Regions from separate parts of the Dyella caseinilytica genome, predicted to be linked through region 2. Evidence: riboswitches for the same ligand, from Rfam matches in the RefSeq annotation. Region 2 holds a riboswitch; the other holds the start of a gene.

Region 1 (7,661 bases), 480 kb from region 2:
TCCACGCAACCCTTCCTGTCCGCGTCATGCTTCTCCCATGGTACGAGCTAACGACACAAACGTGAGATCCTGCGGCGCCTTCACGGCGTGGCATCTGTGCTGGTACGGTGGATGCCCCGCACCGCCATGAAACTGCCATGCTGACTGTCGTTGCCCTTGCGCTGCTCGCCGGCTCGCCGCCTGCCACCACAGGCGATACCTTCACCCAACGCGTTCAGCAGGCCAAGATGCTGGAGGGCAGCGCCACCGGTCCGGCTTACCAGAAGCAATTCTGGGACAAGATCAAGGAGCCGATGACCGAGGCGTTGCGCGGCTGCATCACCAGCAATGCGCCCGCTGACAAATCACCCTTCACCCTGGTTGCGGATATTTCGCCGGACGGACGCGCGCTCAATGTGGAAGTGCAGGCACCCACGCCCGTCGCCCGCTGCCTGGCCGGTGAGTTTTCGGTCTGGACCTTTCCAGCACCGCCGAAAGTGCCAGGTTCGGTCAACTACCCGGTCGAGATCGACGTAAGCATGTAGACACGCATGCATGACAAGGGTCCCGATGCGGAGCGTGGAGTCAGCTCCTTCTCCCCTCCGGGGAGAAGGCTGGGATGAGGGGCCAATCTTGCGAAGTGGATGCAGTGCGTCTGCGCCGAACAACGGGAATGGCATGATAAACGTGTCGCTCATGGCAAGCCCGGCCCCTCACCCCAGCCCTCTCCCCTAAGGGGAGAGGGAGCAGATCACCGGTAAATGAAAAGTTTCACCGGGCAACAGTGGATGCGCCGGGACGAGTGACCGAGGTAAATACGGATGACGAACACCGCAACACCACGCTCACGACGTGACAGCTTCAAGGCCATCATCCGTGTCGTCAGCGGTAATTTTCTCGAAATGTACGACTTCATGGTCTATGGCTATTACGCCCCGGCCATCGCCAGAGCGTACTTTCCCAGCCATAACGCCTACGCTTCGCTACTGCTTACCTTGCTGGCTTTTGCAGCCGGCTTCGTGATGCGACCTGTCGGCGCCATCGTGCTCGGCGCGTATATCGACCATCATGGACGCCGGCGCGGATTGATCCTCACGCTTTGTCTGATGGCGGTGGGCACGCTGCTGGTTGCCGCGGTCCCCAGTTACGCCACCATCGGCGTGCTCGCTCCGTTGCTTGTGGTAGCCGGACGCCTGCTGCAAGGTTTTTCCGCGGGCGTGGAACTCGGTGGCGTGTCGGTCTATCTGTCCGAAATCGCCACGGCTGGGCATCGCGGTTTCTATTGCGCGTGGCAATCGGCCAGCCAGCAGGTGGCCGTCGTATTCGCGGCCCTGCTTGGCCTGCTGCTGCAATACTGGCTGCCGCCGCAAGCCATCACCGACTGGGGCTGGCGCGTGCCGTTCCTGATTGGGTGCCTGATCGTGCCCTTCCTGTTCGTGATCCGCCGATCGCTGGAGGAAACGGAATCCTTTCTCGCACGACGTAAGCCCGACATCGGTGAAATCTATCGATCCATGCTCGCCAATGGACCGGTCGTGCTGGTCGGTGTTGCGATGGTGCTGATGACGACGGTGTCGTTCTACCTGATCACGGCCTACACGCCGACCTTTGGCGTCGAAGTGCTGAAGCTGTCGCAGTTCGATGTGTTCGTGGTGACGCTGTGTGTCGGCATTTCCAACTTTGTATGGTTGCCGTTGATGGGCTCGCTTTCGGATCGCATTGGCCGCCGTCCGCTACTGCTCGCCTGCACCGTGCTGGCCTTGCTAAGCGCCTATCCGGTGTTGCGTTGGCTGGTCGCCTCACCGGATTTCGGCACGCTGCTGAGCGCGGAACTGTGGCTGTCTTTCATCTATGCCAGCTACAACGGCGCGATGGTGGTGACGCTGACCGAAATCATGCCGGCGGATGTACGCACGACCGGCTTTTCGCTGGCTTACAGCCTGGCCACCACGGTCGGTGGTTCCAGCCTGGCGATATCGCAGTGGCTGATTCATGTCACGGGCAACAAAGCGGCGCCAGGCTTGTGGATGTCGTTTGCGGCGCTGTGCGGGCTCGTCGCTACGCTGATCGCTTTCCGGGATCCGCGCAGCCGGATGCAGCACCTTTCCTGATCTGGGCCCAACGCTGCGCCAACCGTGCGCTACCCTAGGGCTCGCCTTCTCCCGCTCGGAGCCAGCGATGCGCGCACCCACCGGATCGGTCGTCGGGCTTTGCTCCGCCTCCGCCACCATGTCGGCCATGGGCATGGCCTTTCTCGGCTACTGGGGCGTCCACGAACCGGTGCCATGGCGCTGGGCCGACATCCTGGTGGTATGCCTGGCCTTCCTCAGCTTCGGCGCCCTGGGTTCGACGATCTGGCTGATCACCACCCCGATACCTGAAGACGGTCACGAACGGATCGTGCCGGCCCGCCGGACCTTCGCCGCGGGCATGGTGCTGATGTGGCTGGCGATCGTGATTGCGGTCGTTCCGTAACCCGACCCATACCTGAAAATCACGAATTTCCCGCAGGCCGCATCCCGCTTGGTCCTTCGTGGCTTATCCACTGCTTATCCACAAATTATTGGGTTGACCGATCCGGTCGACCCCGATATGTTGTGTCCCGTCGGTCGCCTCTCTCGGATTATTTCGAGGTTGGCTAAAGGGAATCCGGTGTGAATCCGGGACTGCCCCGCAGCGGTAAGTGGAAACGAAAGCCCATCGTGCACTGGCCCAGGGGGTGCCGGGAAGCAGGGCAAGTAGGCGGGCCGCAAGGCCCATGTCCGCGAGTCCGAAGACCTGCCGACACGGCGTGACCGGAGTGTCATGCCGAACGTGACGGCCTCCGCGGGGAGGCGGGTCGCATGACGCGGATGTCCTTAACCGTGTAATGCGATCTACCGCGGCAACCGCCACATCAGCCCTGCGCGCGGGAGCAGGCGGTTGAAATCTGGAGCCTGTCCTGATCGAACCGGACCCGAGAAGTCTGGTCACGGCAGGTTCCGCAGCCCGGAGCGCCCGACATGCAACCTATCGATACCGAATCGCGCGAGCGTACTGACGCCCGCGCAGAGTCGTCCGCCTTTTCCGCCGATGTCGACACGTCGGCCACTGCCAACACTGTCACGATGTCCGCTACTGCTGAAGCTCCCTTTGCCCTGACTCCTCCCCACAACCCCGGCCAGATGCGCGTTACCAAGCGCAACGGCGGCCAGGAAATCGTGGACGTTAACAAGATCGTGCGCGCGGTCACGCGCAGCGCCGAAGGCCTGCATGCGGTCGATCCGCTGCGCGTGGCGCTGAAAACCATCGGTGGCCTGTATGACGGCGCCAGCACGCAGGAGCTGGATCAGCTCTCCATCCGCACGTCCGCGGCGCTCACCGCGGAGGAGCCGGAATACGGCCAGCTCGCCGCGCGCCTGCTCGGCGCCTTCATCGAGAAGGAAGTGAGCGGGCAGGAAATCCAGAGCTTCTCGCAATCCATCGCACGCGGCGCCGAGCTGGGCATCGTCAACACGCGCCTTCGCGATTTCGTCTCTGCCAACTCGCGCAAACTCAACGATGCTATCGATGGACTCGCCACGCGCCGCTTCGAATATTTCGGCCTGCGCACCGTGTACGACCGCTACCTGCTGCGCCATCCGCAGCTGCGCAAAGTGATCGAAACACCGCAGTACTTCTTCATGCGCATCGCCTGCGCACTGGGCGGCAATGAGATTGCCGAAACGCTGGAGCTGTATCGCCTGCTTTCCTCGCTGGAATACATCGCCAGCTCGCCGACGCTGTTCAATGCAGGCACTGCACACGAGCAGTTGAGTTCGTGCTTCCTGCTGGACTCGCCGCAAGATTCGCTGGAATCGATCTACGAGAAATACGGCGACGTCGCCAAACTCAGCAAGTTCGCCGGCGGTATCGGCCTGGCCTATACGCGCGTGCGTTCGCGCGGCTCGCTGATCAAGGGCACCAACGGCCACTCCAACGGCCTGGTCCCGTGGCTGAAGACACTCGACGCCTCCGTCGCCGCGGTGAACCAGGGTGGCAAGCGTAAAGGCGCGGCCTGCGTGTACTTGGAACCGTGGCACGCGGACATCGAGGAATTCCTCGAACTGCGCGACAACACCGGCGACGAAGCACGCCGCACGCACAACCTGAACCTGGCCAACTGGATTCCCGACGAATTCATGCGCCGCGTCGAACACGACGGCAACTGGTCGCTGTTCGATCCCAAGGTCGTGCCGCACTTCGTCGACAGCTGGGGCGAAACGTTCGAGCGCGCCTACCATAAAGCCGAGGCCGAGGGTCTGGCCGTGAAAACGGTGAAGGCGCGCGAACTGTATGCACGCATGCTGCGCACGCTGGCGCAGACCGGCAACGGCTGGATCACCTTCAAGGATCGCAGCAACGCCACCAGCAACCAGACCGCCAAGGCCGAGAACGTCATCCACCTCTCGAACCTGTGCACTGAGATCCTGGAAGTCACCAACGCCGGTGAAACGGCCGTGTGCAACCTGGGTTCGATCAACCTGGCACGCCACGTGGTGGACGGTGCGTTCGACTTCGCCAAGCTCGCTTCGACGGTGCGTACTGCCGTGCGCCAGCTCGACCGCGTGATCGATCTCAACTTCTATCCGATCGACACCGCAGCCACCGCCAACCGCAAATGGCGTCCGGTCGGCCTAGGCGTGATGGGCATGCAGGACGTGTTCTTCAAGCTGCGCCTGCCATTCGACTCAGCCGAAGCGCTGGAATTGTCCACGCGCATCGCCGAAGAGATCTACTTCAACGCACTGTCGCAGTCGAATGCGCTGGCCGAACAGCACGGCGCACATCCTGGTTTTGCCGAAAGCCGCGCTGCAAATGGCGAACTGCAATTTGACTACTGGTCGAATGCCAAAACCAACGACACCGCACGCTGGGACGCATTGCGCGAAGCCATCAAGACCAAGGGCCTGCGCAACTCGCTGCTGATCGCCATCGCACCGACCGCCACCATCGCTTCGATTGCCGGCTGCTACGAATGCATCGAGCCGCAAGTCAGCAATCTGTTCAAGCGCGAAACCCTCTCAGGCGACTTCCTGGTGGTGAACCGCTACCTGGTGGACGAACTGAAGACGCTGGGTCTGTGGACGTCGGAAATCCGTGACGCGATCAAGCTGGCGGAAGGCTCGATCCAGGGCATCACCGCCATTCCGGAACGTTTGCGCGCGATCTATCGCACCGTGTGGGAGCTGCCGCAGAAAGCGCTGATCGATCTGGCTGCCGCACGCGGCGCATACATCGACCAGAGCCAGTCACTGAACCTGTTCATGGAAAATCCGAACATCGGTCAGTTGAGCTCGATGTACATGTATGCGTGGAAGTCCGGCGTGAAGACCACGTATTACCTGCGCTCGCGTCCGGCGACGAAGATTGCCAAGACGACGGTGACCGCGGCGGCTGTAGCCGCGCCCGTTGCCGATGCGCAGGAAGCGGCCACTGCTGCCGTGTTCTGCTCATTGGAGAATCCGGAATATTGCGAGGCCTGCCAGTGACCACAACCCGTCGCCCCGGCGCAGGCCGGGGCCCAGCGACTTTGAAGTACAAGATAGTCAAAGACACTGGGTCCCGGCCTTCGCCGGGACGACGGATGGTAGTTAGAGGAGAGTTGGAAAGAGATCACGCCAGTAAGGATTAGCGTTTTCTATCAAACGCAACTTCCAGCCCCGATGCCATCGCTTCAACAATTTTTCTCGTCTGATTGCCGACTCCATCGTGTCATGCAGCTCATACCAGACAAGGCAATGCGCGCCATGACATCTGGTAAATCCGTGAATTAAACCATTCCGATGTTGCCAGACCCGTTGAACAAGATCGGACGTAACCCCTACATACAATGTTCCATTTCGCTTGCTTGCAAGCATATATACGCAGGGTTGTCGTGAACGCATGCTACTGATCAGGGAAAATACCAAGCCCGATCATCGCCGCCTGAAGCGAGACAGCAAATCGCTCCGCGCCCTCCATACCCGTCGTCCCGGCGAAGGCCGGGACCCAGCGACTCCCTACACGCTATAAATCGAGGACCTCATGTCCGACACATCAAAAGCTCACCACATCCTCGAGCCCGGCTTCGAACTCACCTTGCGCCCGATGCGCTATCCCGAGTTCTACGAGATGTACCGCAACGCCATCAAGAACACCTGGACGGTGGAAGAGGTCGATTTCTCGCTGGACGTCACCGACCTGAAGTCGAAGATGACCGATGCGGATCGCCACTTGATTCACCGCCTGGTCGCATTCTTCGCCACCGGTGACACCATCGTGGCGAACAACCTGGTGCTGAATCTGTATCAGCACATCAACGCGCCCGAAGCGCGCATGTATCTGTCGCGCCAGCTGTACGAGGAAGCGCTGCATGTGCAGTTCTATCTCACGCTGCTGGACACCTACATTCCCGATCCGAACGAGCGCAACAAAGCCTTCGCCGCAATTGAGAGCATTCCCTCGATCAAGCAGAAGGGTGCGTTCTGCTTCAAGTGGATCGACTCCATCCAGGATGTGCAGCGACTGGAAACGCGCGAACAGCGCCGGCAGTTCCTGCTCAACCTGATCTGCTTTGCGGCTTGCATCGAAGGCTTGTTCTTCTTTGCTGCGTTCGCCTACGTGTACTTCCTTCGTTCTCGCGGCCTGCTGCATGGCTTGGCATCCGGCACTAACTGGGTGTTCCGCGATGAGTCGGGTCACATGGCGTTTGCGTTCGAAGTGGTACGCAAGGTGCGCGCGCAAGAGCCGGATCTGTTCGACGAAGACATGCGCATACAGGTTGAAGCCATGCTGGAAGAAGCCATCGCCTGCGAAACGCAGTTTGCCGAAGACGTGCTTTCCGGCGGTGTTGCTGGCCTGTCGGTGAAGGACATGCGCCAGTATCTGGAATACTGCGCGGACCAGCGCCTGACCCAGCTTGATCTGCCGAAGAAGTACGGCGCGAAGAACCCCTTCGACTTCATGGATCTGCAGGACGTGCAGGAAGTGACCAACTTCTTCGAAAGACGTGTCTCGGCGTACCAGGTCGGCGTACAGGGCGAGGTTGCGTTCGACATGACGTTCTGACGATCATTGCTCGCATGGATTCGCCGCATATTGTTCTTACCGACACACCGGAAACCAGCGAACTGGCGGCGATCCGCCGCGGGCTTGACGCGTTCAACCTCGCGGCGAGCGGCATCGACGATCAGCGTCCGATCGCCTTGCTGGTCAAGGATCCCGCCACGCAAGAAGTGCTTGGCGGACTGAACGGGCGTACATCGCGCGGCGTGCTGTTTGTCGATGTATTTTTCCTGCCCGAGTCCATGCGTGGCCACGGTCTGGGTAGCAAGCTGTTGCAGATGGCGGAAGAAGAAGGCCGCCGTCGCGGTTGCCGCATCGGCCTGCTGCACACCAACGATTTCCAGGCGCCGGCGTTTTACACGAAACACGGCTGGCGCGAGTACGGCAACTTTCCCAGCGATCCACCGGGAAGCCGTCGTATCTTCTTCACCAAAGATCTCACTGCTTCATCAAGCGAATCGTCATCAGCATGAGCATGCCCCACATCGTTGTCACGGATGCGCCGGAAGTTACCGACATCGCTGTGATCTCCGACGGCCTCGATCAATTCAACGTCGACATCAGCGGCATCGCAGATCGGCGTCCGCTGGCCGTGCTGGTAAAAGATCCTGAAACGC
Region 2 (7,661 bases):
CTGCAAACCGCGCATGGTGATTTTCATGTCCGCGATGCTTTTGTACTTCTTGTCCAGCCGGGCGATGACTTTTTCCAGCGAATCGGGCCGTTCGCCCGGTCCCTTGCCGAGTGGCTTGAGATCGACGAACAGTGTGGAGGCGTTGCCGACTGCACCGTTGTTGTTGTTCCCGCCAAGGATGGTCGTCACGTCGGTGACGGCGGGGTCGGCCTGCATGATGGCGGCAATGGCTTCCGTACGTTGAGCCATCAAGGCGGGTGAAATGTTCGCTTCGGCTTCCAGTTGGGCGATCAGCATGCCGGTGTCTTCTTTAGGCATGATCGCGCCGCCAGCGGTCTTGGCGACCACCACCGCCAACAGCACGGTAAGGATCAACAGGATCAGCGGCTGCCAGCGCATGATGCGCCGGTGATGCATGGCCCAGTCCAGACCGCGTTCGTAGATGCGCAGGATGCTGCGGTCGAAGCGTTCCGCGGCGGCTTCGAGCCTGCCTGGCTTGTGCTCTTTCGAATTCTCCGGCAACAGATAGCGACCGCACAAGGCTGGTGTCAGCGTGAGCGATACCAGTGCGGAAATGACGATCGTCGCGATCAGCGTGACCGAGAATTCGCGCATCAACATCACTAGCGTGTTGTTGCCGAACACCATCGGTGCGAACACGGCAATCAGCGACACGGTGATTGAAATCACGGTGAAGCCGATCTCGCGCACGCCCAGCAGCGCCGATTCCAGCGGATTCATGCCGTGTTCCATATGGCGCACGATGTTCTCGATCACCACGATGGCATCGTCGACCACGAAGCCGATGCACAGCACCAGCGCCACCAGCGAGAGAATGTTCAGCGTAAAGCCCAGCGTAAACATCACCACGAACGCACCGGCGAGCGACAAGGGCACGCTCAGCATGGCAATCAGCGTGGGGCGTACGCGACGCAGGAACACCAGCATCACAAGGGCTACCATCAAGATACTGAGCAGCAGCGCCAATTCCACTTCGTGCAGTGCGGACTTGGTGGAGACTGTCAGGTCGAAGATCGGCGTGATCTGCACATCTGCAGGCACCAGATTGCGCAGCGCTGGCAACCGGTTGCGGATTTCCTGCACCACCTCCACCGAGTTCGCTTCGGGTCGCTTGCTGATCTGCATCGACACCGCGCGCTGGCCGTTGAACCACGCGGCCTGGTATTTGTCCTGCTCGCCGCTGGTAATGGTGGCGACATCCGACAGGTACACCGGCACGCCCTTCTGATTGGCGACTACCAACCTGGCGAAGTCTTGCGGGGTATGCAGCGCATCGTTGGCGGTGACGGTCATCTGGGTGATGCCGTCCGTGATGATGCCCTGCGGTGAGGTGACATTCGCCGCGCGCAGCGTGTTGGCGATGTCGTTGGCGGTCAGTCCCTTGGCGGTGAGTGCGGCAGGATTGAAATTCACCCGCACCGCATGCGGCGTGCCGCCAAACACCTGCACCTGCGCCACGCCGGGAATCTGCGCGACGGCCGGCATCAGCAGCGTATCCGTCAGGTCGTAGAGCTTGTCCGGCGGCATACCGGTCGAGGTCAGCGAAATCAGCAGGATCGGAATCGATGCCGTGTCGAACTTGAAATATTGCGGCGGCTGGATGCTGGCCGGCAGGTCCGCCTGTGCCGCGTTGATGGCGGCCTCCACATCGCGCGCGGCCTTGTCGGCACTGCGGCCGAAATCAAACAGGATCTGGATCTGCGTACCGCCGGCGTTGCTGTCGGAGGTCATCTGCTGGATGCCAGGAATGCGGCCCAGCTGGCGTTCCAGCGGCGCCACCACCGTGGCGGCCATGGTTTGTGCATCGGCGCCCGGGTATTGGGCGATCACCACCACGCCGGGAAAATCCAGCGACGGCAAGGCCGCCACGCCCAGCAGCAGATAGGCGCAGAAGCCCGCAATCGTCAGTCCGATCGCCAGCAGCGAGGTGCCGATCGGCCGGCGGATGATGGGTTCGAAGACGTTCACGGCCTTGCCCGTGCCATGTCAGACGAGCGCAGACACACCGCGCGGGAGGCGGCGCATGGAAGAGAAGACGCATTCATAGGCACCTTATGCCCCGGGATCCTATCCCATTGAATGTGCCTGAAGTCCGGCCGTGCCGGAAGACATGGGAGTCATGTCTCCCTTTCCTTCGCGAACATTCCTATATTTCCGCCCCTGGGATGGCCGAGCCGGGGCCCGGCATTCCCAGGGAGCGTTCGGCATCAATGGATGGAGGGGCTGTAACGCAGCGTGAGATACCAGGTCCGGCCCAGCTGGTTGTAGTAATACGCCGTCTCGTAGTTGTGATCGAACACGTTCGCCAGCTTCGCTTCCACCTGCCAGCTCGGTGCGAAGTTGTAGCTGACGCGCAGATCCGTGGTGGCGTATCCGCCCATGCGGTATTGGTTGGCGGTGTCGTCGTAGCGCTTGCCGGAGGCGAAGAAGGTGGCGCCCACGCCGAACTTGCCGAAACTGCGATCGACATCCACGCGGCCGGTCTCTTTGGCGCGGCGTGGCAGAAGATTGCCGTTGTAGGGGCTTTCGGTGTTCTTGGGCTGCATCAGCGTCAGGTAGCTTTGCACGCGCCAGTCATCCACGTTGAAGCCGAATTGGCCTTCGATGCCGCGGATCACCGCCCGGCTGATGTTCATCGGGATGAACTCGGTATTGAACGCGATCAGATCGGTGATGCGTGTCTGATAGGCATTCACGCCCCAGTTCCAGTTGCTCAGCTGCTGGTTCAGGCCGATTTCCGCGCTGCGCGAGGTTTCCGGCTTCAGGTCCGGGTTGGCCGTGGGTACGCCACCGAAGGCGGGGAAGTACAGGTCATCGAAGGTCGGCGCATGGAAGGCCGTGCCATAGCTCACCGACAGCACCGGGCCCTGATCGAAGTGATAACCCCATGCCGCCGCGCCAGTGTTGTGGTCGCCGAACTGATCATTGTTATCGTGGCGCACCGACAACTGCACTTCGTTCTGCCCGAACGTGCCCTGGTACTGCGCAAAGGTGCCAGTGTCGCCGCGTGTGGTTTCTTGGAACGCGGTGTCGCTGTAGATATGTTCCTGCTGGTAATCCACGCCGACCGTCAGCAGCTGGTTGCTGGCCAGCGTGATGTCGTTCTGCCACGACGCCTGGTTGCGGCGGGAATCGAAGTAGCCCGTCGGCATGCGCGGGTAGTACTCGCCGAAGTAGGTGCCTTCGTAATAGGTGGCATCGTCATCGCGGCTTTGGCCGGCGGTCAGGGTGACTTTCCAGATATCCAAAGGTGTGAAGCTCAGGTGCGCGCCCGCGACGTACTGTTCCTCGATGGCATCGTTGCCACCGTAGGGGCTGCCGGCGTACTCCACGTTGCTCTTGCTGCGCATCCAGTCGAAAGACAGCTCGGTGCCATCATCCCAGCGATAACCGAAGTTGGCGAAGCCGTTCCAGTTGCGATACGCGTCGTTGCGCGGATCATCCACGTCGCACGCCACGCCCAATTCCGCCGCTCCCATGCGGCAGGCCGGAATGCCGCCGGTATACGTGCCGCCCAGGCTGGCGTTGTACCAGAGGTGCGAATCGCCGCCGGACACGCCGGCCTGGCCGTTCACGTAGCCATGACTGCCGCCGCTCACGCTCACAGAAGGCGAGACGCCGCCATTGGGCTGGCCGTGACGCAGGAAAATCTGCAGCACACCGCCGATCGCATCGGAGCCGTACAGGCTGGAACGTGGGCCGCGCACCAGCTCGATGCGCTCGATGGCGTCGACCGGAATCTGTTCGAGGGCTGCCAGGCCCAGGCTCACCGAGCCGATACGCACGCCATCGATCAGTACTACCACGTGGGTGGGATTGGTGCCGCGCAGATAGAGCGAGGTCGATTCGCCGATACCGCCCGTTTGCGAAATGGAAACGCCGGGCAGGCCGGTCAGCAGATCGGCGACCGAGGTCGGCTGCAGGCGATCGATATCCTCGCGCGTGATCACCGTGACCGAGGACAGCGCGTCATTGGCGCTGATCGCTGTGCGCGTCGCGGTGACGATCACCGGCGACAGCGTGCTGTTCGGGTCCGTGGCGGTCTGGGCATGGCCGGCCTGTGCGACCAAACCAGACAGAAGTGCGGCTGCTAGCGCAGTCTTTTTCAACATGTAAGTTCCCCTGCCGCACGTCCCCGCGCGGCGTGAATAAATAAGCCGGCGAACTTGGGGAGTCGGGAACGGAATGGCGGGCAGGCGACAGCCGTCGCGGGGCACGCGCTCCGAACCCTCGCCCACCGCGAGTTGCCAGAACCTAAGAGCCTCTCTACGGTCTCTGCATAGCCCGCGTTGTCGTTGAATAGCTGCCAGGCGGCAGTGCTCGGCGCAGCGCCTGACTCACTGTCAGGTCAAGCCGTGCGCTGCCGCCTGGCAGCTATTCAACGACAACCCTCCGGGCTGGATCTGTTTGCCCACATAACGGCGTCATCACTCGGTTGTGTATCGACATACACGCCCTCGTTCTTCCTTGTTCTGCGTGCAAACAGATCCCAGCGCGGGCCATGCAGAGGCCGTAGATAGGCTCTGTCTCGGGCCGGTCTCCGGACTCGCGAGTGGCATGCAGTTGTGCACGCCATCGAACGATGCCTTCCCATGCCATGCACAGTGGCGCTTTATCGTTCGCGAAAGGCTCGCTTACCGTTGCGGGGGCAGTGCCGGCCTTGCTGAGTGAACAGCGCACCGGCTTCCCGTTTCATCCCCTCGGACCTGAGGCCCAGGGGACACCCGAAACGGGCGAACTGTAGCCGGTGGGGGTGGGTGGGGGCAATTCGGCTCGGTTTTCGCCCAAGATTTACGTTCTTTCTAGGTCGCCGGTTCTCGCCTCACCGTCATCCCGGCGAAGGCCGGGATCCAGTATGAACACGCTGTGCGAAGCACTCGATACAAAAGGTTCTGAGTGCTTCGCACGACGTAATTGAACTGGATCCTGGCCTTCGCCGGGATGACGAGAAATGTAGATCGTCGAGGCGCCTAATCCGTCTGCAGTTCCGCCACGAAATCGTAGATATCCCCGCGATACCACGAGGTCGTGAACTCCACCACGCGCCCATCGTCGAGAAATCCCCGGCGTTCGATATGCAAACCCGCGCTGCCTGCCGTCACATGCAGCAAGCGGGCCTGCCGTGCACCGAGCAGAACGGCACGCAGCCGCTGCAAAGCGCGTACCGGGCGGCAGTCGTATTTCTCCAGCGCTTCGTACAGCGAGTCATGCACTTCGTGCGGATCGGGCAATATGCTGGCTGGCACCACGGTGCGTTCGATCGCCAGCGGCTCGTCCTCGGCGTAGCGCACGCGATGCAGGCGGGCGACCAGCACGCCGGGTGACAGGTTGAGCGCCATCGATTCTTCTGGGGTCACTTCGCCCACGCTGCGCTCGAAGAACTCCGAGCGCGGATGCAGGCCACGGGCACGCAGGTCCTCGGTAAAGCTGGTCAGGCGCGACATCGGCTTGATGATGCGCTCGGCCACGAAGGTGCCGGCACCGTGACGCTGGGTCAGCAGACCTTCCTCGACCAGGCCGGAAATGGCCTTGCGTACGGTCACCCGGGACAGCCCCAGGGCCTGTGACAGGTCCCGTTCGCTGGGCAGGGTCTGGCCCGGCTCGATATCCCGCTGCTGGATCACGTTGCGAATAGCCCGGCGCAGCCGCAGGTAGGCCAGCGGCTGGTGGGTGGTCGTTTCGCGGCTCAGGCGCCGGTATTCGTCAGCCAAGGCGTTTTGCATCATTCCCGCACAATACCAATGCCGAACCACTGGTACAACCAGAGGTTCAGCCAGACGCCAGCTGGCTTAGGAAAAAATTGCATACGATTGCAACGCACAAAAGACTGGTATTGCCTGGTATGTCATTGGTACGATCGAAACTCCCCGGCGGCTGCACCCCCGTGGCCACCAGCATTCATAGAGGTGAGTTGTGACTGCACCTGCTCAACCGGTCGAGCTGTTCGACCTGGTGATTTTCGGCGGCACTGGCGATCTGGCCGTGCGCAAATTGCTCCCTGCCCTGTTCCATCGCTTCGTTGACGGCCAGATCCAGGAAGGCAGCCGTGTCATCGGCGTGGCCCGCGAAGCGCTCGACGACGACGGCTACCGCAACCTGATCCGCTCCGCGCTCAATGGCGCCGCCCAATCCAACCCGGCGAAGCTCAACGCCTTCCTCAAGCTGGTGCATTACCGCCCGCTGGACGCGCGCAAGGACGAGGGCTGGGACGATTTTGCCAAGCTGATGGGCGAACACCCCGATCACGTGCGCGTGTTCTATCTGTCCACCTCGCCGGAACTGTTCGTCGACATCTGCCAGCGTCTTGGCCATTACGGCCTCAACCAGGGCCAGTCGCGCGTGGTGCTGGAAAAGCCGATCGGCCACGACCTGGCCAGCGCCAATCGCATCAACGATGACGTCGGCGCGGTATTTGCTGAATCGCAGACCTTCCGCATCGATCACTACCTCGGCAAGGAAACGGTGCAGAACCTGCTGGCGCTACGTTTCGGCAACGCGCTGTTCGAGCCGCTGTGGAACGCTGGCCATATCGATCACGTGCAGATCACCGTGGCCGAGACCCTCGGCGTCGGCCGCCGCGGTCCGTATTACGACCATGCCGGCGCACTGCGCGACATGGTGCAGAACCACATGCTGCAGCTGCTGTGCATGGTGGCGATGGAGCCGCCCGCTTCGCTGTCGCCGGATGCGGTACGCGATGAAAAGCTGAAAGTGCTGCATGCGCTCAAGCCGATCGACGAAAGCAACGCGTCGCAATTCACCGTGCGTGGCCAATATCGTGCTGGCGTCGCGGAAGGCCAGAGCGTGCCCGGTTATATCGAAGACCTGAATGCGGACAGCAAAACCAAGGTCGAGAAATCAAACACCGAAACGTTCGTCGCCCTGAAAGCCGAAATCGGCAACTGGCGCTGGGCTGGCGTGCCGTTCTATCTGCGTACCGGCAAGCGTCTCGCCGAGCGTGTGTCGGAAATCGTGGTGGCCTTCAAACCGGTGCCGCATTCCATTTTCACGGCCGCTGCAGGTCCGTTGGCGCAGAATCGACTGGTATTGCGATTGCAGCCGGATGAAGGCGTGAAGCTGTGGCTCACCATCAAGCATCCGGGGCCGGGCGGCTTGCGTTTGCGCCACGTGCCGCTGGATATGAGCTTCGTCGAAGCTTTCGGCGTGCAACAGCCTGATGCGTACGAGCGCCTGTTGCTCGATGTCGTGCGCGGCAATCCCACGCTGTTCATGCGCCGGGATGAAGTCGAGGCCGCATGGCGTTGGGCCGATCCGATCCTGGCGGCATGGGCGGGTGGCAACGAGCCGCCGCGTCCGTACACGGCCGGCACCTGGGGGCCGAGTGCAGCGGTCGCCTTGATTGAACGTGATGGGCGCACCTGGGACGAGGATTACGAATAGTGTCCGCCGAGCAACAACTCCACGCTTTCGATGAGGGTCAGTCGCTGGCCATGGCCTTGTCTGCGGATATTGCCGACAAGCTGCGTACCGCGATCGAAACCCGCGGCGAAGCGGTGATCGCGGTCTCCGGCGGCAGTACACCCAAGCGGCTGTTCGAAGCGCTTTCCAACGAAGCGCTGGACTGGTCGCGCGTCACCGTCACGCTGGTCGACGAACGCTGGGTGCCGGACACGGATGAG

Evidence for each region. A riboswitch is a leader RNA that binds a small molecule or an ion and turns the genes downstream of it on or off. The one in region 2 is predicted to bind cobalamin.
Region 1: linked by a shared signal. The riboswitch ahead of ISN74_RS18125 (ribonucleoside-diphosphate reductase subunit alpha) and the one ahead of ISN74_RS20180 (TonB-dependent receptor domain-containing protein) in region 2 are both predicted to bind cobalamin.

Annotation. Positions count from the first base shown of each region.
Region 1 is NZ_CP064030.1:4,125,348-4,133,008, forward strand. Features, by position in the region: gene ISN74_RS18110 (peptidase C13) at 138-524, shown strand; gene tcuC (MFS transporter) at 801-2,090, shown strand; gene ISN74_RS18120 (hypothetical protein) at 2,158-2,454, shown strand; cobalamin riboswitch at 2,569-2,779, shown strand; gene ISN74_RS18125 (ribonucleoside-diphosphate reductase subunit alpha) at 3,087-5,489, shown strand; gene ISN74_RS18130 (GIY-YIG nuclease family protein) at 5,592-5,885, opposite strand; gene ISN74_RS18135 (ribonucleotide-diphosphate reductase subunit beta) at 6,025-7,047, shown strand; gene ISN74_RS18140 (GNAT family N-acetyltransferase) at 7,062-7,517, shown strand; gene ISN74_RS18145 (GNAT family N-acetyltransferase) at 7,520-7,661, shown strand, end outside.
Region 2 is NZ_CP064030.1:4,609,297-4,616,957, reverse strand. Features, by position in the region: gene ISN74_RS20185 (efflux RND transporter permease subunit) at 1-1,989, opposite strand, end outside; gene ISN74_RS20180 (TonB-dependent receptor domain-containing protein) at 2,229-4,133, opposite strand; cobalamin riboswitch at 4,536-4,764, opposite strand; gene ISN74_RS20175 (GntR family transcriptional regulator) at 4,992-5,744, opposite strand; gene zwf (glucose-6-phosphate dehydrogenase) at 5,935-7,422, shown strand; gene pgl (6-phosphogluconolactonase) at 7,422-7,661, shown strand, end outside.